One region of the Phreatobacter cathodiphilus genome, then DNA from elsewhere that is predicted to be linked to it. Evidence: predicted binding sites of a transcription regulator. Region 1 holds the regulator's gene; each other region holds the start of a gene.
What was found. The regulator HrcA, encoded in region 1, represses chaperone genes, less so after heat shock. The targets are predictions, from matches to a motif close to GTTAGCACTCNCNNNNNGNGAGTGCTAAC.
Positions count from the first base shown of each region.

Region 1 (7,788 bases):
TCTTGCCCCCGTTCAAGCGAAGGCCCCCGGAATGACTCCGGGGGCCCGCTGGAAAGACCCCCTCGGGCCTTACGCGCTCTTCTTCTTGTCGTCCTTCACTTCCGTGAAGTCCGCATCGACGACGTCGTCCTTCTTCGGCTCGGCACCCTCGGCGCCGGCGTCCTGCTGGGCCGCATACATGGCCTCGCCGAGCTTCATGGAGGCCTGCGCCAGGGCGTTGGTCTTCTCCTTGAGGCTCTCGACGTCCTCGGACTTCACCGCTTCCTTCACGGCAGCGAGGGCGTCCTCGATGGCCTTGCGATCGGTCTCGGCGACCTTCGAGCCGTGCTCGGAGAGTGCCTTCTCGGTCGAGTGGACGAGGCCGTCCGCCTGGTTCTTCGCCTCGGCGAGCTCGCGGCGACCCTTGTCCTCGGCCGCATGGGCCTCGGCGTCCTTCACCATCTTCTCGATGTCGGCGTCGGAGAGACCACCGGAGGCCTGGATGCGGATCTGCTGCTCCTTGCCGGTGCCCTTGTCCTTGGCCTGCACGTTGACGATGCCGTTGGCGTCGATGTCGAAGGTCACCTCGATCTGCGGCACGCCGCGCGGAGCCGGCGGGATGCCCATCAGGTCGAACTGGCCGAGCATCTTGTTGTCGGCGGCCATCTCGCGCTCACCCTGGAAGACCCGGATCGTCACCGCGTTCTGGTTGTCGTCGGCGGTGGAGAAGACCTGGCTCTTCTTGGTCGGGATCGTGGTGTTGCGGTCGATGAGGCGCGTGAACACGCCGCCCAGCGTCTCGATGCCGAGCGACAGCGGGGTCACGTCGAGCAGCAGCACGTCCTTCACGTCGCCCTGCAGCACGCCGGCCTGGATGGCGGCACCGATGGCGACCACCTCGTCCGGGTTGACGCCCTTGTGCGGCTCCTTGCCGAAGAACTGCTTCACCACCTCCTGGACTTTCGGCATGCGGGTCATGCCGCCGACGAGGACGACCTCGTCGATCTGGCCCGCCGAGATGCCGGCGTCCTTGAGCGCCTTCTTGCAGGGCTCCATGGTCCGCTGGATCAGGTCGTCCACCAACGCCTCGAATTTGGCGCGGGTGAGCTTCAGCTGCAGGTGCTTCGGACCCGAGGCGTCGGCCGTGATGAAGGGCAGGTTGATCTCGGTCTGCGTCGAGGACGAGAGCTCGATCTTCGCCTTCTCGGCGGCTTCCTTCAGGCGCTGGAGAGCGAGCTTGTCCTTGCGCAGGTCGATGCCCTGCTCCTTCTGGAACTCGGCCGCCAGATAGTCGACGAGGCGCATGTCGAAGTCCTCGCCGCCGAGGAACGTGTCGCCGTTGGTCGACTTCACCTCGAAGACGCCGTCGCCGATCTCGAGGATCGACACGTCGAAGGTGCCGCCGCCGAGGTCATAGACGGCGATCGTGCCGGAGGTCTTCTTGTCGAGGCCGTAGGCCAGCGCTGCCGCCGTCGGCTCGTTGATGATGCGCAGCACCTCGAGGCCGGCGATCTTGCCGGCGTCCTTGGTCGCCTGCCGCTGGGCGTCGTTGAAATAGGCCGGGACGGTGATGACCGCCTGGTCGACGCTCTGGCCGAGATAGGCCTCCGCCGTCTCCTTCATCTTCATCAGCGTGAAGGCGGAGATCTGCGAGGGCGAATAGGTCTTGCCCTCCGCCTCGACCCAGGCGTCGCCGTTGCCGGCGCGGGCGATCTTGTAGGGGACGAGCTTCTGGTCCTTGGTCACCGTCGGATCGTCGAAGCGGCGGCCGATGAGGCGCTTCACCGCGAAGATGGTGCGCTCGGGATTCGTCACCGCCTGGCGCTTGGCCGGCTGGCCGACGAGACGCTCCTCGTCGGTGAAGGCGACGATGGACGGCGTCGTGTTGGCGCCTTCCGAATTGATGATGACTTTCGGCGTGGTGCCTTCCATGACCGCCACGCAGGAATTGGTCGTTCCGAGGTCGATGCCGATGACCTTGCCCATGGTCTTCTCCTTTTCAAGCGGGTCGACCGGGCCCGAAGCACCCGTGAGGCTGACGGCCCGCGGACGAAGAGGGATTTTCGCCGGGACCGCCCGCGCCGACCCCTTCATCAAGCTGGGGTTTGAAGCTGGTGATCGCAGGACGGAAAGACGCGAGACATCGCCGCTTTCCGCCGGTTGCGCCGGATATAGGGGGGGCGTCATGGCGCCGCAAGCGTCACGGTCACCCCGCCGTGAAGGAAAAGCACTCAACGCTCGCCGGCAAAGGGTGCGTCCTTGGCGCAACATCGCCGCCCCCATGCATGGCGCAACGTCACGGGCTGGTGACCGCGGGTTTCCGGCAGGCTATGTGTCGGGTCCCTTCCTACGGATGAATCATGCCCCGCCGCGCCGTCCTGCTGCTCTCCCTCGCCTTTGCCGCCGTCGGCGGGGAGCACGCTGCGGCCCAGATGCAGCTGCCCGGCGCCGTGGCGCCGACGCCGCAGGGCGCCACCACGCCCCAGGGCCGCCCGCAAGCGCCCCGCGCCACCGTCGACGGCATGAGCGGCCTCGCGGGACGCAGCGTTCCCGCCTCCACCCTGCGCCGCTGGGAAGAGGCCCTGCCCGGCAGGACGCTGCGCTTCCTCGGCCAGCACGGCTCGCTCGTCATCTCGCGCGCCGGCACCCCGACGCAGCCGACCTACACCATCGCCGCCACCGGCGTCATCGGCCGGCGCGGCAACGACATCCGCAACATCTGCACGCCCGATCTCGGCGGCGGCCGGCCCGTACCGCTGCGGCCGCTCGGCCGGCCCGACGGCCTGCCGCGCTTCGAGGCGAACTTCACCGGCTGCACCATCACCCTCGACCTGATGGCCGATGCCGCCTTCGTCACCGCGCCGGGCGGGGCCTGCAGCTTCGACGACTGCGTCGTCGACCCCGCCGGCCTCTGGGGCCCGAACGATCGCGAGATCCCGGCCGACCGCGAGATCGAGCGCGCCCGCGGCGTCGCCGAGCGCCGCCTCAACGACGCCCGCCGCATCCTCCAGGCGCGGCTGCGCACGACGCCCGAGGGGCGCCAGTTCCTGCAGGAACAGGCGGGGTTTCCCGCCAACCGCGAGCGGCTCTGCCGCAACTACGGCACCACCGACATCGGGCCCGCCTTCTGTGCGCTGAAGTTCACCGAGGCCCGCGCCGAGAACCTCGCCGCCCGCGTCGGCGGCCCGCCCGCGGATGCGCCCCCGCGCCGTCCCGCCCGTCCGCGGCCGCCACCGCCGCCGGCCGCTCCGCAACAGTGACCGCGGTCCCGGTCGTTCCGGGCTGCACCTGGCATCCCGGCTACCTCGCGCCCGCCGACCAGACGGCGCTTCTCGCGACCCTTCGTGATTTGCTGCGGCAGGCGCCGCTGTTCCAGCCGGTCATGCCGCGCACCGGCACGCCCTTCTCGGTGCGCATGACGAACCTCGGGTCGCTCGGCTGGGTCTCGGACAAGGCGGGCTATCGCTACCAGCCGCACCACCCCGTGACGGGAGAGCCCTGGCCGCCGATCCCCGATGCGATCCTCGCCGTCTGGGACGCGGTGTCGGGTTATCCGCATCCCCCCGAGGCCTGCCTCGTCAACTGGTACGGGCCCGGCGCCCGCATGGGACTGCATCAGGACCGCGATGAGGAGGACCTTTCCGCCCCCGTCGTGTCGCTGTCGCTCGGCGAGACCGGTCTGTTCCGCATCGGCGGCACGACCCGTGGCGGCAGGACCGTGCCGGTGAAGCTCGCCTCCGGCGACGTGCTGGTCTTCGGCGGCATCGCGCGCCTCGCCTATCACGGCGTCGACCGCCTGCTCCCCGGAACCAGCACGCTCCTCAAGGACGGCGGCCGGATCAACCTGACGCTCAGGCGGGTGACGAAGCCTGTGTGAAGGCGAAACCCGCTTGTTCTCATCACCCCGGCGTCGCGGCTGCAGCGCTATTCCCCTCCCCGGCTTGCGGCGAGGAGGGGTCAGGAGTGGCGGCCCTGCTTCGCGGCGACCCGCCTGGGTGCACCCCCCACCCGGCCCTCCGCTACGCTCGGTCACCCTCCCCGTCGCAAGCGGGGGGGAGGGGTGACGCGGGCCTCGCGCCATTGTCGGATGGGAGGCGAGGGTCGACGCCCTCAGCTCGCCGGGGCCGCGGCCGGCTTCATCAGGCCGAGCACGGCGCCGGCCGGATCCTCGACCACGGCGATGCGGCCGACATTCGGAATGTCCAGCGGCTCCTGCAGCACCTGGCCGCCGCTGCTCGTCACCGCCGAGACCGCCCGGTCGAGATCGTCGACCTGCACATAGGAGAGCCAGCCCGGCTGGGATTCCGTGTCCTGCGGATCCATCGGCATGATGCCGGCGGTCGGCGTGCCGTCGGGCGCCTTGGCGATCCAGTATTCGCCGTCCGGCATCGGGAACGGGTCGAACGTCCACCCAAGGGTCTGGCCATAGAAGGCCTTCGCCTTGGCGATGTCGTTGGTCATCAGCTCGTTCCAGTTGAACCTGCCGCTCATGCGGGGCCTCCTCCTTGGATGCGCGCGGCGGGAGATGTCCCCGCCGTCGACGGCAAGGAAGCATGGTCCGATTGCAGCCGGGCGACAATGAGGCAGAGGCGCTCAGGTGATGAGGCGCGACAGGACGCGGGCCGTGTAGTCCACCATCGGCACGATGCGGGCATAGTTCAGCCGCGTCGGGCCGATGACGCCGAGCACGCCGACGATGCGGCGCTCGGCGTCGCGATAGGGCGCCACCACCATGGACGAGCCCGACAGCGAGAACAGCTTGTTCTCCGAGCCGATGAAGATGCGCACGCCCTCCGCCGTCTCGGCCCGGCCGAGCAGGTCGACGAGGTCGCGTTTGGATTCGAGGTCGTCGAAGAGCAGGCGGATGCGCTCGAGGTCCTCCATCGCCCTGAGATCGCCGAGAAGGTTCGCCTGGCCGCGGACGATCAGCTTGCGCTCGGCCGGCTCGCCGCCCGACCAGGAGGCGAGGCCCGCCTCGACCAGCTTCTGTGTCAGCCCGTCGAGCTCGCTGCGCGCCTGGTCGAGGCTCTTCTGCATCTCGGCCCGCGCTTCCGCCAGGGTGCGGCCGCGGATATGGGCGTTGAGGAAATTGGAGGCCTCCACCAGCGCCGAGGGCGGCAGCCCCGCCGGGATCGGCACGATGCGGTTCTCCACCTGCCCGTCCTCGGAGACGAGGACGACCAGGGCCCGCTCCGGCTCGATGCGGACGAACTCGATGTGTTTCAGCCGGACGTTGCTCTTGGAGGTGAGCACGACGCCGGCGCCGCGCGACAGGCCGGAGAGGAGCTGGGTTGCGTCGGCCAGAACCGATTCGAACGACTGACCGCGGGCGGAGGCGGCCACCTGCGCCTCGATGGCGTTGCGCTCGTCGGCCGCGAGGTCGCCGAACTGCATGAGCGCATCGACGAAGAAGCGCAGGCCCGTCTCGGTCGGCAGGCGGCCTGCCGAGGTATGGGGGGCGTAGATGAGGCCGGCCTCCTCGAGGTCCTGCATGACGTTGCGCACCGACGCCGGCGACAGGGTCATGGGCAGGATCTTCGACAGGTTGCGCGAGCCCACGGGCTCACCGGTCGCCAGATAGCTCTCGACGATCTGGCGGAAGATCTCGCGCGAGCGTTCGTCGAGCTTGGCCAGCGCCGAATTGGCGAGCGCCTGCAGCTTCTGGTCGGATCGCGGGATTTCGGCGGACAAGGGGCAACCTCCACCGCAAATCTGGTGGCAGCGGCGGCTTTGATCAAGCATCATTTCCGCCGATGCCGGGATCGTGCGGACGGCGCCGCCCGTCCTTGCCGCGCCGGCCGTTCGGCCCTATGACCCGCCGATCCCCTCTCGTGGAACGGAATCCGCCATGCGTCCCTCCAAACGCGCCCCCGATGCGCTGCGCCCCGTCTCGCTGGAGCGCGCCGTCGCCCGCTATGCGGAGGGCTCCTGCTTCGTGAAGTTCGGCAACACCCATGTGCTCTGCACGGCCTCGCTCGAGGAGAAGCCGCCGCCGTGGCTGCGCGGCCAGGGCCGCGGCTGGGTGACGGCGGAATATTCCATGCTGCCGCGGGCGACGCTGGAGCGCACCCGCCGCGAGTCGACCTCGGGCAAGCCATCCGGCCGCACCCAGGAAATCCAGCGCCTCATCGGCCGCTCGCTGCGCACCATCGTCGACCTGCCTGCCCTCGGCGAGCGGCAGATCACCATCGACTGCGACGTGATCCAGGCCGACGGCGGCACCCGCACGGCGGCCATCACCGGCGCCTGGGTGGCCCTCCACGACTGCATCGCCTGGATGACCGCCCGCTCCATGCTGAAGGTGAACCCGATCCGCGACCATGTCGCGGCGGTCTCCTGCGGCATCTACCAGGGCACGCCGGTGCTCGACCTCGACTATGCCGAGGATTCGGAAGCCGACACGGACGCCAATTTCGTCATGACCGGCGCGGGCGGCATCGTCGAGATCCAGGGCACGGCGGAGAAGACCCCCTTCAGCCAGGAGGAACTCCTCGGCCTCCTCGACCTCGCCCGCGGCGGCTGTGCCCGCCTCGTCGACCTGCAGAAGACGGCGGTGGCATGAGCGCCCGGCTCGGCCCCGGCACGCGGCTGGTCGTCGCCACCCACAATGCCGGCAAGCTCGCCGAATTCCGCGACCTGTTGGGGCCGCACGGCATCGACCTCGTCTCGGCCGGCGAACTCGGGCTGCCCGAGCCGGCCGAGACCGGCACGCTCTATGCCGAGAACGCCGCCATCAAGGCCCGCGCCGCGACGGATGCCACCGGCCTTCCCGCCATCGCCGACGATTCCGGCCTCGCCGTCGAGGCGCTCGACGGCGCGCCGGGCCTCTTCACCGCCGACTGGGCCGGCCAGCCCCGCGACTTCGCCGCCGCCATGGCCCGGGTCGACCGTGAGCTCACCCTGCGCGGCGTCACCACCGCCGGCGCCCGGGCCCATTTCGTCTCGGCCTTGGCCCTGACCTTCCCCGACGGCTCGCAGCAGATCTTCGAGGGCCGCGTCTTCGGCACCCTCGCCTGGCCGCCGCGGGGGACGAAAGGCTTCGGCTACGATCCCATGTTCCTGCCCGACGACCACGCCCTCACCTTCGGCGAGATGAGTGCGGAGGAAAAACACGGCCTGCCGCCGAAGGGCGAGGGTCTCTCCCACCGCGCCCGCGCCTTCATGGCGCTGCAGAAGGCGGTTTTCGGCAGTTGAGCCGGGCAGGGACGGGCGCGAGCGCATCACGGCCCCGCGTCCCTCCGCTTGACTTCGCCGGCCAACCATCCACATTGGACCCCGTCCAAGGGGGGCCCCGACGAGGGGGCTGAGAGGCCGCACCGTTCCGATCCGGAACTCCGCAGCGACCCTTGAACCTGATCCGGGTCATGCCGGCGGAGGGATGGGACGCACATGCTGACTTCAGTCTATTTGGCGCGCCTGATCGGCCCGGTCATGCTGACCGTGGGGATCGGGCTCCTCGTCCGGCCCGCCGCCTATCGCGCGGCCGCCGACGAACTCGCCAAGAGCTCCGCCCTGATCGTCCTCTCCGGCCTGCTCATGATGCCGGCCGGCCTCGCCATCCTGCTGTCGCACCGGGTCATCGGCGGCGACTGGCGCATGCTCATCACCCTGATCGGCCTCGCCCTCTTCGTCGTCGGCGCCTGGCGCATCGTCGCGCCCGACTGGGCGGCCGGCGTCGCCCGGCACCTCATCGTGCGCGAGGGGACGCTCAAGATCGCCGCCGCGATCTGGCTCATCCTCGGCGCCATCCTCACCATCGCCGGCTACTGGCCGCAGTCACCCACGCCATAACGAGCCCACGGGAGATCC
Region 1 covers NZ_CP027668.1:3,615,837-3,623,624, forward strand. The annotation lists gene dnaK (molecular chaperone DnaK) at 70-1,965, opposite strand; gene C6569_RS22290 (hypothetical protein) at 2,340-3,239, shown strand; gene C6569_RS22295 (alpha-ketoglutarate-dependent dioxygenase AlkB family protein) at 3,236-3,856, shown strand; gene C6569_RS17340 (VOC family protein) at 4,090-4,470, opposite strand; gene hrcA (heat-inducible transcriptional repressor HrcA) at 4,573-5,658, opposite strand; gene rph (ribonuclease PH) at 5,828-6,541, shown strand; gene C6569_RS17355 (non-canonical purine NTP pyrophosphatase) at 6,538-7,173, shown strand; TPP riboswitch at 7,252-7,375, shown strand; gene C6569_RS17360 (hypothetical protein) at 7,369-7,770, shown strand.

Region 2 (7,788 bases), 560 kb from region 1:
TGGGCGATCGCCTTCTTCCTGTGGACGCGACCTCCGGCCCCGAGCGGCGAGATGGTGCGTGCCCATCTCCTGCGCGGCGTGCTCGTCGCCGTCACCGCCTTCCTGTTCTTCTACGCCCTCGCCACCCTGCCGCTGGCCGAGGCCATCACGCTCGCCTTCCTGTCGCCGCTGTTCCTCGCCGTGCTCGCCTCGCTGATCCTCAAGGAGCCGATCCAGAAGCCGGTGCTGATCGCCATTCTCGTCGGCTTCGTCGGCATGGCGATCATCGTCGCCGGCAAGGTCGGCGGCGGCGAGTTCGACCTCGTCCGCGTGCTCGGCATCGCCGCCGCGGTGTCGTCGGCGCTGGCCTATGCCGCCAATCTGGTCCTGCTCAGGAAGCGCGCCCAGACCGATCCCTTCGGCCTCATCATCCTGTTCCAGAACCTGTTTCCGCTCATCATCATCGCCCCCTTCGCCTGGGCCGTCTGGGAGGTGCCGGAGGCGCGGTCATGGGGGATCTTCCTCGGCATCGGCGCCTTCGGCCTTGCCGGCCACCTCTGTATGGCCTGGGCCTTCAAGCACGCCGCCGCCGGCCCGCTCGGCGTCATCGAATATACCGCCCTCATCTGGAGCGCCGGCCTCGGCTACCTCGCCTTCTCGGAGGTGCCGGCCTGGACGACCTGGGCCGGCGCCGCCCTGATCATCTTCGCCTGCCTCACCGCCATGCGGCGGTCGCGGGCCTGAACGGCTCGACCCGCATCCTCCCCGGCGGAACGCGGCGCCAATTCTCGACGGATGTCGCGTCATGGCCGGGCTTGTGCCGGCCATCCACGACTTGAACACTGCGCCAAAGAATTCGTGGATGCCCGGGACGAGCCCAGGCATGACGAGGACGATACCGGTGGCGGCCTCACGAGGCCGCCGACACCCGCGCCTCGAAGATCATGCAGGTCTCGGTCGCGTGGGCGATGAGCCGGCCCTTGCCGTCCACCAGGCGGGCCTCGGATGTCGCGATCCGCGATCCCGCATGGACTACCTTGCCCTCGCAACGCACGCGACCGGTCTCCGGCATCAGCGCCCGCACGTAATTCACCTTCATCTCGACCGTCGTATAGCCCTGACCGGCCTTCACCAGCGTATGGACGCAGCAGCCGAGCGCCGAGTCGAGGATGGTCGCGGTCCAGCCGCCGTGGATGGTGCCCAGCGGATTGAAGAAGTCGGCCGTCGGCGTCCCCTCGAACACCGCCAGTCCCGGAGCCACCTCGGTCAGGATGAAGCCCATGGACCGGGCGATGGGCGGCGCCGGATAGCGCTGCTCCAGCATGCCGCGGAGGAAGTCGATGCCGTCCTGGCCGGTAGCCTCCGCCATGTCGACGACACCGTAACGGAGGGTGGGAGCGGGGGCAGCGGCGGTCATGTCGGTCTCCGAGGATCTATCGTGTAACTGCACGATATGATCGGGAGACCGACGGGTCAACGGGCCGGCGCGGCGATCAGGCCGCCGCCTGGCTACCGAGACCGTCGCCGAATTCGTCGGCGAAACCGGCGATGAAGCCGGGCACGGACTCGGCCGACAGGGTCCTGGCGAAATAATAGCCCTGCGCCTGGTCGCAGCCGAGATCGCGCACCCATGCCAGGTCCGCCGCCGTTTCGACGCCCTCGGCCGTGGTGACGAATCCGAGGCTCACCGCGATGCCGACGATGGCCTCGACCACAGCCTTGCGGTTTTCCGGATCGGTGGGGCCCGACACGAAGGACCGGTCGATCTTGAGCTTCTGGATGGGAAAGCGGGTGAGATAGCCGAGCGAGGAGAAGCCGGTGCCGAAATCATCCAGCGCGATGCGGATGCCGAGCGTGCGCATGTCCGCGAGGAAGCGGCCGCTCTCCGCCATCTGGTTCATGAACAGGGCCTCGGTGATCTCGACCTCCAGCCGGTCCGCCGGCAGATGGCTCACCGCCAGCGCCTGGGCCACGTGGCTGAGCAGGGTCGCCGACCCGAACTGGGCGGGGGAGATGTTCACCGCCACCCGGATCGGCTTCGGCCAGGCTGCGGCGTCGAGACAGGCGCGTTTCAGCACCCAGGCGCCGATGGGTTCGATGAGACCGGATTCCTCGGCGATCGGCACGAAGGCGTCGGGCGACAGCAAGCCGCGCTGGGGATGCTGCCAGCGCAGCAGCGCCTCGAAACCGACGATGGCGCCGGCGCGGATGTCGATGATCGGCTGGTAGGCGAGGCGAAGCTGGTCGCCGTCGAGGGCCGCGCGCAGGTCTTCCTGCAGCAGTCGCCGCTCCTCGGCCTCGCGGTGCATCCTGTCGTCGAAGACCGCAGCCACGCCGCGGCCGCTGTCCTTGGCGCGGTAGAGCGCGAGATCGGCATTGCGGATGAGGTCGTCGACCGTGTCGGTCTCGCCGGGTCCGAAGGCGATGCCCATGCTGGCGCCGACCGTGATGCGGGCCCCGTCGATGGTCCTGGAACGGCTGATCCGCGCGATGATGCGCCGGGCGAGATCGACCACGTCGGAGCGGCGGGTGAAATCGCTCACCAGCATGCCGAATTCGTCGCCGCCGAACCGCCCGAAGACCACGCCCTGATCGACGAGCTCGCCGAGATCGCGGGACACCGCCATCAGCAGCGCGTCCCCGATGGGATGGCCGAGCGTGTCGTTCACCGCCTTGAACTGGTCGAGGTCGAGACAGGCGAGGGCGAAACTGCTGCCGTTGCGCCGCGCCGTCTCGAGACGCAGCGCCGCGAGTTCCCGGAACCGGGCGCGGTTCGGCAGGCCGGTGAGCAGATCCGTGGCGGCCATCCAGGCCACCTTCTGGCTTGCGACCTTGCGGTCGGTGATGTCGGAGCCGACGCCGCGCCAGCCGAGGTGCCAGCCGGATTCGTCGAAGAGGGGCTTGGCCGTCAGCGACCACCAGCGCGGCTCGCCGGCGACGTCCACCTGGATGTCGAGGTCACGGAACGGCTGCCGCCGCGCGATGGCGAGGCGCAACGCCTGCCCGGTCTCCTCATCGGCCATCTCGACGATGCGGCGCCCCACCAGCGACTGACCCGCAACTCCCGCGACCTCGCCGAAGCGCGGGGAGTGCTGCACGACCGCAAATCCGGGATCGGTTTCGAACAGCCAGTCCGATCCGTGCTGCTCGAACTCGTTGAGCAGCAGCTCGATGATCTCGCCGCGTTCCTTCAGACTCGCCTCGGCCCGGAACCGCTCGCTGAACAGACGCGAGGAATTGGCGACGCTCTGCACGACGATCCAGGCATAGGCGAGCAGCAGCAGGGTGAGAAAGATGACGTAACCGTTGCCGGTCTCCAGCAGCGCGGCGACCGATCCGGCGCAGAGGATGCCGACATAGGCGTAGGCGGCCGAGGGAATGGTCGCGAGCGCGAAACCGCCGGCGCAGATCATGCCGGTGACGAGGCAGGCGATGACCAACTGGTCCTCGGCCGAGACGCTTCCGAACCAGAGGACCGGGACGGCGGCCCAGAGCGCCGCCAGGGTGGCGGCATGCCAGGTCGCCCGGCGGATCGCGCGGGCGGAGGCGCGGAGCCGCTGCTTGCGGCCGCGGCGCAGGAACCACGCGCGCGTCGTCACCGCCACCACCGCCAGGATGGTGAGCGACCAGGCGGCGAGTACGAAGGGGTTGGCCTCCTCGCGTACCAGGAACACGACGACGGCGGCGTTGATAAAGTTGGCCGCCATGGTCAGGGGCGAGAACCGCGCCACAGCGTGGATCTGCGCCGCGCGGATACGCCCTTCCTCGGCCGGCTCGTTGGGCACGTCCTTGCGCCACCCCTCCCAGGCGTCGCGAATGAGGGTGAGGGAGGAGGAAGGCGTCAAACGGGTCTCCGGCGGCAGCACGTTACCGCAAGCACCCTCACCCAACGGCACTTAAGAAACACTCAAACGGTTCGACGAAGCTCGTTGCCCGGCGTGATTCAGCCGCAGCGGCCGTCCGTCACCGACCGGCGGATGGCGCGGAGCCCGTCCCGGGTGCGGCCCCAGACGTCGGCCCCCACCGCCTCCTCCATCTTCACGTGCTCGGATTCCCACAGGGGGATCGCCGCCGAAAGCAGAGCCGCGCCGGCCTCGGTGAGGGCCGGACGCACCGCCCGTCCCTGGCCGGTGGAGACGCTCACGAGCCCGGCCGCCTCGAGCCGCTTCAGGTTCCGGGTCATGGTCGTGCGGTCGAGGGCGAGAGCTTCCGACAGCGCCGTCACCGAATTGGTCTTCGCCACGGCGAGAGCCGCCAGAATGTTGAACTGCGTGACCTCCAGTCCGAGCGGCGCGAGAGCGCGGTTATAGGCGCGCGTCACCGCATGGGCCGTCATCCGCGTCTGGTAGCAGATGCAGGAGCGGGCGATGCGGCTCACCGTCGCCTCGTCCGGGGCGCCGCAGGGCGCGGCCCCGGCGGCGGGGATGGGCTTGGGAGTCTGGCTGGTCACCGTCGTCATGGTGTCACGATCCGGCGGGAGAGGTCTGGCGTCAAGGCATGTGGGGTTTGTCGGCCGTTTTAACCATAGATCGCTGCGTCCTTGACTCCCGATACCGCCCGGACTATCTCCACGGCGGGCATTAGCAGTCACTTCAGGTGAGTGCTAACAGCCCCGGCCGACGGGCCGCCAAACAATTCCGCGGCCCCTGGGGCCGCTCATGTCAGGGACACCAGATCCATGAAGTTCCGTCCGCTGCACGACCGCGTGGTCGTCCGCCGCCTCGAGGGCGAAGAGAAGACCAAGGGTGGCATCATCATCCCGGATACCGCCAAGGAGAAGCCGCAGGAGGGTGAAATCCTGGCGGTGGGCCCGGGCGGCCGCGACGAGGCCGGCAAGCTGGTCCCGCTGGACGTCAAGAAGGGCGACAAGGTGCTGTTCGGCAAGTGGTCGGGCACCGAAGTGAAGATCGACGGTGTCGACCTCCTCATCATGAAGGAGAGCGACATCATGGGCGTGATCGCGAAGTAAGTCGCGAACCGCTCCCTCCATCCCATTCATTCATTCCGACAGGAGTAAGCCACAATGGCTGCCAAGGACGTGAAATTCGGCCAGGACGCGCGCGAAAAGATGCTGCGCGGCGTCGACATCCTCGCCGAGGCCGTGAAGGTCACGCTCGGCCCGAAGGGTCGCAACGTCGTCATCGAGAAGAGCTTCGGCGCCCCGCGCATCACCAAGGACGGCGTCACCGTCGCCAAGGAGATCGAGCTCGCCGACAAGTTCGAGAACATGGGCGCCCAGATGGTCCGTGAGGTCGCCTCCAAGACCAACGACCTCGGCGGCGACGGCACCACCACCGCCACCGTTCTCGCCCAGGCCATCGTGAAGGAAGGCGCCAAGTTCGTCGCCGCCGGCATGAACCCGATGGACCTGAAGCGCGGCGTCGACATCGCCGTCCTCGAGGTCGTGAAGGCGCTCGAGAAGTCGGCCAAGAAGGTGAAGTCCTCGGCCGAGGTCGCTCAGGTCGGCACCATCTCCGCCAACGGCGACGCGCTGATCGGCGAGATGATCGCCAACGCCATGCAGAAGGTCGGCAACGAGGGTGTCATCACCGTCGAGGAAGCCAAGTCGCTGGACACCGAGGTGGACATCGTCGAGGGCATGCAGTTCGACCGCGGCTACCTCTCGCCCTACTTCATCACCAACGCCGACAAGATGGTGGCCGACCTCGAGGACGCCTACATCCTGATCCACGAGAAGAAGCTGGCCGGCCTCCAGGCCATGCTGCCGGTTCTCGAGGCCGTCGTTCAGACCGGCAAGCCGCTGGTGATCGTCGCCGAGGACGTCGAGGGCGAGGCTCTCGCCACGCTCGTCGTCAACAAGCTGCGTGGCGGCCTCAAGGTTGCCGCCGTGAAGGCGCCGGGCTTCGGTGACCGCCGCAAGGCCATGCTGGAGGACATCGCGATCCTCACCGGCGGCCAGGTCATCTCCGAAGACCTCGGCATCAAGCTGGAGAACGTCACCCTCGCCATGCTCGGCCGCGCCAAGAAGGTGCTGATCGAGAAGGAGAAGACGACGGTCGTCGACGGCGCCGGCAAGAAGAAGGACATCGAGGCCCGCATCGGCCAGATCAAGGCGCAGATCGAGGAGACCACCTCGGACTACGACCGGGAGAAGCTGCAGGAGCGCCTCGCGAAGCTCGCCGGTGGCGTCGCCGTGATCAAGGTCGGCGGCTCGACCGAGGTCGAGGTGAAGGAGAAGAAGGACCGCGTCGACGACGCTCTCAACGCGACCCGCGCGGCTGTCCTCGAGGGCATCGTCCCCGGCGGCGGCATCGCTCTCCTCCGCGCCAAGGCCTCCGTCGCCAAGCTGAAGTCGGACAACGCCGACGTTCAGGCCGGCATCAACATCGTGCTCAAGGCCATCGAGGCTCCGATCCGCCAGATCGCCGAGAACGCCGGTGTCGAGGGCTCGATCGTCGTCGGCAAGGTGCTCGAGAACAAGTCGGCCACCTTCGGCTTCAACGCCCAGACGGAAGAGTATGTCGACATGTTCGACGCCGGCATCGTCGACCCGATGAAGGTCGTGCGCACCGCTCTCCAGAACGCCGCTTCGGTCTCCTCGCTGCTCATCACCACGGGCGCGATGATCGCCGAGTCGCCGAAGAAGGAATCCGCAGCTCCGGCCATGCCGGGCGGCGGCGGCATGGGCGGCATGGACTTCTGATCCAGCCATCCAGGCTCAGAGCTTAAGGAAGGGGCGCCGCGAGGCGCCCCTTTTCGTTGTGCCGCCCATCTCTTGGCGAGGCGCGAGCCGGGCAGGCCCGGCGCGCGCAGGCGGCATGGATTTCTGATCCAGCCATCCAGGCTCAGAGCTTAAGGAAGGGGCGCCGCGAGGCGCCCCTTTTCGTTGTGCCGCCGGCCCCTCCGCGCGACTCATCTCTTCAGGGGATCCGCTTTGGACTAAAGTCGGAGACCCAGGGCGTTCATGGCCGCACGGAGAAAGTCCTGTTCAGTCCCGACACAAGATGGTGACGACTGCGGCGAAGCTTGCACTTGACCTTTCGACGCAGTGCATCAGTCTCTTCTCCCAGCGACATTAACGAGCCCGTTCACAAGGGCCTGACGTCGCAAGAGGAGACGCCCCATGACTGACACCCCTGCTTCGGCACCGCCGAAGTCCGATCGCCGTCGCTTTCTCGCGCTCGCCGGCGCCACCGCGGCAGCCACCGTCGCCGCTCCCGCCGTATCCAACGCCCAGACCGTCACGCTGCGCTTCCAGTCGACCTGGCCGCAGCGCGACATCTTCCACGAGTTCTGCAACGACTACGCCACCCGCGTGAACGCCATTTCCGGCGGGCGGCTCCGCCTCGAAGTGCTGGCGGCCGGTGCCGTCGTGCCCGCCTTCCAGCTCCAGGACGCCGTCCATGCCGGCATTCTCGACGGCGGCCACGGCGTCACCGCCTACTGGTTCGGCAAGAACAAGGCCTATTCGCTGTTCGGCACGCCGCCCGCCTATGGCTGGGACGCCCACAACTTCCTCGGCTGGATGAACTACGGCGGCGGCTACGACCTCTACAACGAGCTGCTGACCCAGATCACCCGCGTCAACGTCGTCGGCTTCCTCACCGGGCCCATGCCGTGCCAGCCCCTCGGCTGGTTCAAGCGCGAGCTCACCCAGGCGAGCGACCTGCGTGGCCTCAAGTACCGGACGGTGGGCCTCGCCGCCGACCTGTTCAACGAGCTCGGCTCGGCGGTCACCATCCTCGCCGGCGGCGAGATCGTACCGGCGCTCGAACGCGGCCTCATCGACGGCGCCGAGTTCAACAATCCGAGCTCGGACTCGATCCTCGGCTTCGCCGACGTGTCGAA
Region 2 covers NZ_CP027668.1:3,056,234-3,064,021, forward strand. The annotation lists gene C6569_RS14695 (DMT family transporter) at 1-723, shown strand, start outside; gene C6569_RS14700 (PaaI family thioesterase) at 890-1,396, opposite strand; gene C6569_RS14705 (putative bifunctional diguanylate cyclase/phosphodiesterase) at 1,473-3,824, opposite strand; gene C6569_RS14710 (MarR family winged helix-turn-helix transcriptional regulator) at 3,923-4,438, opposite strand; gene groES (co-chaperone GroES) at 4,658-4,948, shown strand; gene groL (chaperonin GroEL) at 5,003-6,643, shown strand; gene C6569_RS14725 (TRAP transporter substrate-binding protein) at 7,064-7,788, shown strand, end outside.
Region 2: groES (co-chaperone GroES) is a predicted target of HrcA. The motif match lies at 4,559-4,587, and genes of this name have one in related genera.

Region 3 (7,788 bases), 840 kb from region 1:
CTCGGTCTCGGCCGAGGGCCAGGGCCGGCTCGGGGGGGATCGGCTCGTCGCCGGCCGCCTCGCCGTCACGGCGGGCAATCTCGACGACCTCTCGCCCCTGGTGCTGACCCGCCTGTCGGGCAGCCTGCGCGCCACCGTCACCGCCGATGCCTCCGGCGGCCGGCAGTCGGTCACCGTCCAGAGCGACGGCCAGCGCCTCGTCTTCGGCGCCGCCAGCCTCAACATCCTGCGGGCTGACCTCCGCGCCGAGGATCTCTACGGCCGCCCCCGTCTCGACGGCGAGGCGACGATCGACCGTCTCGTCGCCGCCGGCGAGACCGTCGAGCGCATCGAGCTGAAGGCCGCCGGCTCGCCCGAGGCCACCGACATCACCCTCTCCGCCCGTGCCCGCGGCTTCGCCCTCGCCAGCGCCGGCCGCCTCGTGCCGGGCACGCCCAACCGCCTCGACCTCGCCTCCTTCACCGCGACGCGATCCGGCGCGCGCATCGCCCTCGCCCGTCCGGCGACGCTGACCTTCGAGGGCGGTCAGGTGCGCACCGAGCGCCTGATCATCGCCCTGCAGGGGGGTGAGATCGAGATCGCCGGGGCCTTCGGTCCCGAGCTCGACGCCACCGTCGCGGCGCGGCGCGTGCCTCTGGCGGCCGCCGACATCCTCATGCCGGGCACCGGGCTGCGCGGCACGCTGGAGGCGAGCGCCACCCTGCGCGGCCCCGCCGCGGCGCCGCGCGGACCGTTCCAGGCCACCGTCCGCGGCTTCAGCGCGCCGGCCACCCGCAACGCCGGCGTGCCGGCCCTCGACATCACGGCGCGCGGCGAGGCCCGGGGCGAGCGCGCTTCCATCGACGCCCGCATCGCCGGCGGGCGCACCATCGCCCTCACCTTCGGCGGCTCCGTGCCGCTGACGCCGGCCGGCGCCCTCGACGTCACCGTGCGCGGCACGCTCGACGCCGCCCTCGCCAATGCCCAGATCGCCGGCTCCGGGCAGCGCATCACCGGCCGCCTCGCCATCGACGGCGCCCTGCGCGGCACCGCCACCAGCCCCGACATCCAGGGCGCCGCCACCCTGTCCGGCGGCTCCTTCTCCGACCCGCTCAACGGCATCGCCTTCACCGCCGTCGAGGGCCGCTTCACCGGGCGTGGCACCGACATCGTGGTGGAGCGCCTGACCGGCCGGGCGAAGAACGGCGGCACCGTGCAGGTCACGGGACGGATCGACGCCGACCCGCTGCGCGGCTTCCCGGCCGACCTGCGCATCACCGCGCGCAATGCCGAACTCGTCTCCAGCGACATCGTGCAGCTGACCGCGAGCCTGAACCTCGCGGTGTCCGGCCCGCTGGCGACGACGCCGCGACTGTCGGGGCGCATCGACGTCGCCACCATCGAGGTGCGCGTGCCCGACCGCCTGCCCTCCACCGTCGAACCGCTGCGCGATGCCCGCCACGTCCGCCCGCCGCCCCAGACGCGGGCCCGTCTCGCCCAGATCGCCCGTCAGCGGGCGGCGGCCAACCGCCGCGGCGGCGCCCCCTTCAACGCCACGCTGGACGTCGTCCTCGACGCGCCGGGCCGCGTCTTCGTCCGCGGCCGCGGCATCGACGCCGAGCTCGGCGGCCAGCTACGGCTCGCCGGCACCACCCGCGACGCCCGCGCCAACGGCGCCTTCGAGCTTCGGCGGGGGCGGCTGTCCCTGCTCACCCAGCGTCTCGACTTCACCCGCGGCCGCCTGACCTTCGGCGGCGGCGACCTGGTGCCCGATCTCGACTTCGTCGCCGAGACGCGGGCCACCGACATCACCGCCTCCATCGGCATCACCGGCCGGGCGACCGAGCCGGAATTCACGCTCTCCTCGACGCCGAGCCTGCCGCAGGACGAGGTGCTCTCGCGCCTCCTGTTCCAGCGCGCCGCGGCGGGCCTGTCGCCCTTCCAGGCGGTGCAGCTCGCCCAGGCGGTGGCGGTGCTCTCGGGAAGCGGCGGCTCGGACGCCTTCGAGGCGACGCGCCGCGCCCTCGGCGTCGACAATCTCGACGTCACGACGGGCGCTTCCGGTCCGGCGGTCGGCGTCTCACGTGCCATCAACGAGCGTGTCCGCCTCGGCATCCGGACCGGCGCCAAGCCGGAGAACAGCACGGTGGGCGTCGACATCGACCTCACCCGCCGCATCCGCATCCAGACCGAGCTCGGGGCGGACGGCCGCGCGGCGGTCGGCATCGGCACCGAAATCGAATATTGAGGCGGTGGCCCGGAGGGCGCGGCTCACTTCAGGAACTGGCCGCCCGCCACCATGAGCAGCGGGATCGGCAGGGCGGCGATCGCGACGGCCAGGAGATAGCGGTCCGGCCGGAACATGCCGCTCATGCCGGCGACGAGGGCGATGCCGCCGCCACCGCCGATCAGGGCGTTGCCCGGCATGTTCAGGGCCGCGACCAGGGTGAGATCGCGATGGTCCACCAGCAGGCGGGCGATCCGGTTCGGGGCGATCTCCGCCAGCGCCCCCACCCGTTGCTGCGGCGTCATGGCGCCCAGCCGCCGCACCATCTCGCTCGCCGGCCTCAGCCCGACATAGTCGAAGAAGGCGGCCAGCCGATCGAGCGGCACGCAGCGGCCGGCGGCATAAGAGAGGACCAGGGCGGCAACCGTGGCCACGTAGACCGGCATCGCCACCGCCGCGCCGAAGATGGCGAAGAGCGCCAGGCTCACCTCGATGCCGGGCACGAAGGGAACGGCCAGCATGACGACGAAGAGCACGAGTCCGACCACGAGCACCGTCTGGGCGGTGGGATCCTGCAGGTTCATCGGGTCGAAGCCGAGATGCTGCTGCAGCCAGCGGCCGGCGAAATGGCCGAGCACGAGGATCAGGCCATAGCCTCCGAGCAGGGCGCCGATGCGCAGCCATCGCAGCGGCGAAGACGCGGACATGGCTTGCGGGCGCGTGGCGACGTCCTGGCTTTCGATCACTGGCGGCGGCTCCGAACCGGGGCAGAGGGGCTGTCGCGGCGCAGGCCGGAAGCGAGGGGTAAACTGGAACGCGATACCGTTCCTAGAGCAAGGCCATAACAGGGCGGAGACGTGGCGCAGGGCTGCGGCATTTTGCTCCTGCCCGCACCTCCCGCGAAACGAAAGGGCGCCGCGGTCTCCCGCGACGCCCCCGTGTCGGCCTGGCGATGGCCTTCGTCAGAAGTCCATCCCACCGCCCGGCATGGCCGGGGCGGGCGCGTCCTTCTTCGGTTTCTCGGCGACCATGGCCTCGGTGGTGATCAGCAGGCCCGCGACGGACGCCGCGTCCTGGATCGCCGTGCGCACGACCTTGGTCGGATCGATGATGCCGAGGGCGAACATGTCGCCGTAGGTGTCGCCCTGGGCGTCGTAGCCATGGGCGTAGTCGGCCTTGTCGGTGACCTTGCCGACGACGATCGAGCCCTCGACGCCTGCGTTCTCGGCGATCTGGCGGATGGGAGCCTCCAGCGCCTTGCGGACGATGTCGATGCCGGTGCGCTGGTCGTCGTTGGCGCCCTTGAGGCCCTCCAGCGCCTTGGCGGCCCGCAGCAGGGCGACGCCGCCGCCGGGCAGGATGCCTTCCAGCACCGCCGCGCGGGTGGCGTTGAGCGCGTCGTCGACGCGGTCCTTCTTCTCCTTGACCTCGACCTCGGTCGCGCCGCCGACGCGGATCACCGCGACGCCGCCGGCGAGCTTGGCCAGGCGCTCCTGCAGCTTCTCGCGGTCGTAGTCGGAGGTCGTCTCCTCGATCTGCGCCTTGATCTGGGCGACGCGGGCGTCGATGTCCTTCCTGGAGCCGGCGCCGTCGACGATGGTCGTCGCCTCCTTCTCGATGCGGACCTTCTTGGCGCGGCCGAGCATGTTGAGGGTGACGTTCTCCAGCTTGATGCCGAGGTCTTCAGAGATCGCCGTGCCGCCGGTGAGGATGGCGATGTCCTCGAGCATGGCCTTGCGGCGGTCGCCGAAGCCCGGCGCCTTCACTGCCGCGATCTTCAGGCCGCCGCGCAGCTTGTTGACGACGAGGGTGGCGAGAGCCTCGCCCTCCACGTCCTCGGCGACGATCAGCAGCGGCTTGCCGGTCTGCACCACGGCTTCCAGAACGGGGAGCATGGCCTGCAGGCCGGTCAGCTTCTTCTCGTGGATGAGGACGTAGGGGTCCTCGAGCTCGGCCACCATCTTGTCGGTGTTGGTGACGAAATAGGGGGAGAGGTAGCCGCGGTCGAACTGCATGCCCTCGACCACGTCGAGCTCGGTCTCCAGGCTCTTGGCCTCCTCCACCGTGATGACGCCCTCGTTGCCGACCTTCTGCATGGCCTCGGCGATCATTTTGCCGATGGAGGCGTCACCGTTGGCTGAGATGGTGCCGACCTGCGCCACCTCGTCGGACTTCGTCACCTTGCGGGAGTTGCGCTCCAGCTCCTTGGTGACGGTCTCTACCGCGAGGTCGATGCCGCGCTTCAGGTCCATCGGGTTCATGCCCGCGGCGACCGACTTGGCGCCCTCGCGGACGATGGCCTGGGCGAGCACGGTGGCGGTGGTGGTGCCGTCACCGGCCGCGTCGTTCTGCTTGGACGCCACCTCGCGCACCATCTGCGCGCCCATGTTCTCGAACTTGTCGGAAAGCTCGATCTCCTTGGCGACGGTGACGCCGTCCTTGGTGATGCGCGGCGCGCCGAAGCTCTTCTCGATGACGACGTTGCGGCCCTTGGGGCCGAGGGTCACCTTGACCGCATTGGCCAGGATGTCGACGCCGCGGATCATCTTCTCGCGCGCGTCCTGCGAAAACTTCACGTCTTTCGCAGCCATGGTTCCTCACTCCTTGGATTGAGACGTTGAGGGTTGATGGATGGACAAGGCCCCGCTCAGGCGGCCTTCTTCAGGTTCGCCGAAGCCTCGACGATGCCCATGATGTCGCTCTCCTTCATGATCAGGTAGTCGACACCGTCGATCTTCACCTCGGTGCCGGACCACTTGCCGAAGAGCACGACGTCGCCCGCCTTCACGTCCAGCGGCACGAGTTCGCCGCGCTCGTTGCGCCCGCCCGGGCCGACGGCGATCACCTCGCCCTCCTGCGGCTTCTCCTTGGCGGTGTCGGGGATGATGATGCCGCCGCGGGTCTTCTCCTCGGCGTCGATGCGCCGGACGACGACGCGGTCATGCAGTGGCCGAAACTTCATGAGTTCCTCCAGGTCTTGATCATCGCATGTGGATGGGCGGGACCCGATGCGAGGGCCTCGCGTGTCACCACCCGGCGCCTCCGGCATCCCGTCCGGGCGATGAGGTAGGAAAGGGCTTTTGGGCCCGCAAGACCCTGTCAGCACTTTTTTCAGACGAGTGCTAACAGGCTGATTTCAATGATGAAATGGAACTTTTCCCTTGCCTCGGCGCTGATGTTGCGTTGCGATGGGATTCGTCATCCGGCAAAGGAGGTTCACGCATGGCATCGGCAGATTTCGCCCGCCAGATGGAGGGCTACGGGCTGACCACGGCAGGCATTCTCTACCGCCTTCCCGACCACCCGGCCATCCTCCAGGAATATGTCTGGCAGGCCTATGACCTCGCCCCCCGCTTTCCCGAACTGAAGCGCTTCCTCGCCTTCTGGCAGGCCGAGCTGGAGGGCAAGCTCTACCGGGTGACGGTGGCGCACAAGGACCTGATCGGGCCGAGCGAGATGCGCGCCGTGGGAAGCGAGTTCCGCCTGCACTGAAGCCGCCCCGGCAGGGCCCGCGGCCGGCACCGCGGGTCCCCCCGCTCCCGATTGTCCCATTCGCGGCCCGGTTGAATCCCGGCGCCTTGACTCTCCCGCCCAGAGTCTCTCTCTTAGAGAACGAAACAGGAACAATCATGACTGCGCGGCGCGACACCCTCGCGGCGCTGAAGGGCACCCTTGCGCGTCTCGAGCGGGGGGGCCTGCCCTCGGCGTCGCCGCATTTCTCTCTCGGTCCGGCCGGGCTCGACGCCGCGCTGGGCGGCGGGCTGGCGCGGGCGGCTCTCCACGAGGTCTTCGCCGAGAGCCCCTCCCATGGCCCGGCTGCCACCGGCTTCGCCCTCTCCCTGGGGATTCTCGCGGCGCCCTCCGCGCCCGTCGTCTGGATCCGCCAGCGCATGCTCGACCAGGAGTTCGGCCGCCCCTACGGCCACGGCATCGCCGCCCTCGGCCTCGATCCCGGCCGCCTCGTCCTCGTCCGGGCGAAGGACGCGGAGGCGGCACTGAAGGCGACCCACGACGCCGCCCGCTGCGGCGCCGTCGGCGTCGTCATCGCCGAAATCTGGGGCGCGCCGAAGATCCTCGACCTCACCGCCAGCCGACGCTTGTCCATGGCCGCCGCCGAAAGCGGCGTCACCGTCGTCGCCACCCGCACCGGCGCGGAGCCCTCAGCCTCCGCCGCCCAGTCGCGCTGGCAGGTGCGGGGCATGGCCTCGGAGGCGGCGGAGGGCGGCCTGCCGGGCCTGCCGGCCTTCCTCGTCACCCTGCTGCGCCACCGGGCCGGCATTCCTCCCCGCGACTGGCCCATGGAGTGGGATCGTGAACACCGTCGCTTCCGCGAACGGACGGCGCTACCTCGCCGTCTGGATGCCCTTCCTGGCGACCGAACGGTTGCGCCGCAAGCGCCCGCCCTCCCCCTCCGGCGGGCCGGATGAGGCCCCGCTCGTCCTCACCGAGAAGGTGGGGGGTGCCCTGCTCGTCGCCGCGGTGGATGCGAAAGCGCGCGCCCTCGGCCTCGCCCCGGGGCAGAAGCTCGCCGATGCTCGCGCCTGCATCCCTGCCCTGGTGGCGATGGAGCACGACCGCGACGCCGACCAGCGCTTCCTGGAGCGCCTCGCCGACGCCGCCGACCGCTATACGCCGCTGGTGGCGCTGGAGCCGCCCGAGGGCTTCGTGCTCGACATCACCGGCTGCGCCCATCTCTTCGGCGGGGAAGCGGCGCTGCGCAGCGATCTCCTGCGTCGGCTCGCCGGTGCAGGCCTGACGGCGCGCGCCACCATCGCCGGCACGCCGGAGGCTGCCTCCGCCCTTGCGCGCTACGCCACCTGCGAGCGCGTGCCCCCCGGCGGCGAGCGGGACGCGGTGGCGCCCCTGCCCGTCATCGCCCTCGGCATCGACCCCGCCGTCGCCCTGGCCCTGACCCGTGCCGGGCTGAAGACCATCGGCGACCTCGCGGCACGGCCGGGCGACATCCTCGTCGCCCGCTTCGGGGCTGTGCTGACGACCCGGCTGCGTCGCGTCACCGGCCGCGAGGACACCCGCCTGACGCCGCGCCGCGCGGTAGCCGCCTGCATGGTCGAGCGCCGCTTCGCCGAGCCGGTGGGCCGGCGCGAGGACCTGCTCGGCGCCCTCGGCCTCATCCTCGGCACGGCGGGCACGACGCTGGAGGAGCGCGGCGAGGGCGGGCGGCTGTTCGAGGCGAGCTTCTTCCGCACCGACGGCGTGGTGCGCCGCATCGCCGTGGAAACGGGCGAGGCGACCCGCGACGGGGCGGCCCTCGTCCGTCTCTTCTCCGAGAAGATGCACCTCCTCGACGACCCCACCGACCCCGGCTTCGGCTTCGACCTCATCCGCCTCGCCGTCCTGCGCACGGAGGCGCAGGCGCAGCGCCAGGCCCGCCTCGACGGCCGCGACGAGGCCGACCGTGAGACGGTCGCCCTCATCGACCGCCTTGTCGCCCGCTTCGGCCGCGACAGCGTCGTGCGCCTCGTCGACCGCCATTCCCACATTCCCGAACGCGCCGAGACGATGCGCCCCGCCATCGCCGTCGGCGCCACCATGGCCTGGCCGGTCATGCGCACCGCCAGGCC
Region 3 covers NZ_CP027668.1:2,778,292-2,786,079, forward strand. The annotation lists gene C6569_RS13435 (translocation/assembly module TamB domain-containing protein) at 1-2,227, shown strand, start outside; gene C6569_RS13440 (hypothetical protein) at 2,251-2,913, opposite strand; gene groL (chaperonin GroEL) at 3,169-4,797, opposite strand; gene groES (co-chaperone GroES) at 4,854-5,168, opposite strand; gene C6569_RS13455 (usg protein) at 5,429-5,698, shown strand; gene C6569_RS13460 (ImuA family protein) at 5,836-6,633, shown strand; gene C6569_RS13465 (Y-family DNA polymerase) at 6,518-7,788, shown strand, end outside.
Region 3: groES (co-chaperone GroES) is a predicted target of HrcA. The motif match lies at 5,305-5,333, and genes of this name have one in related genera.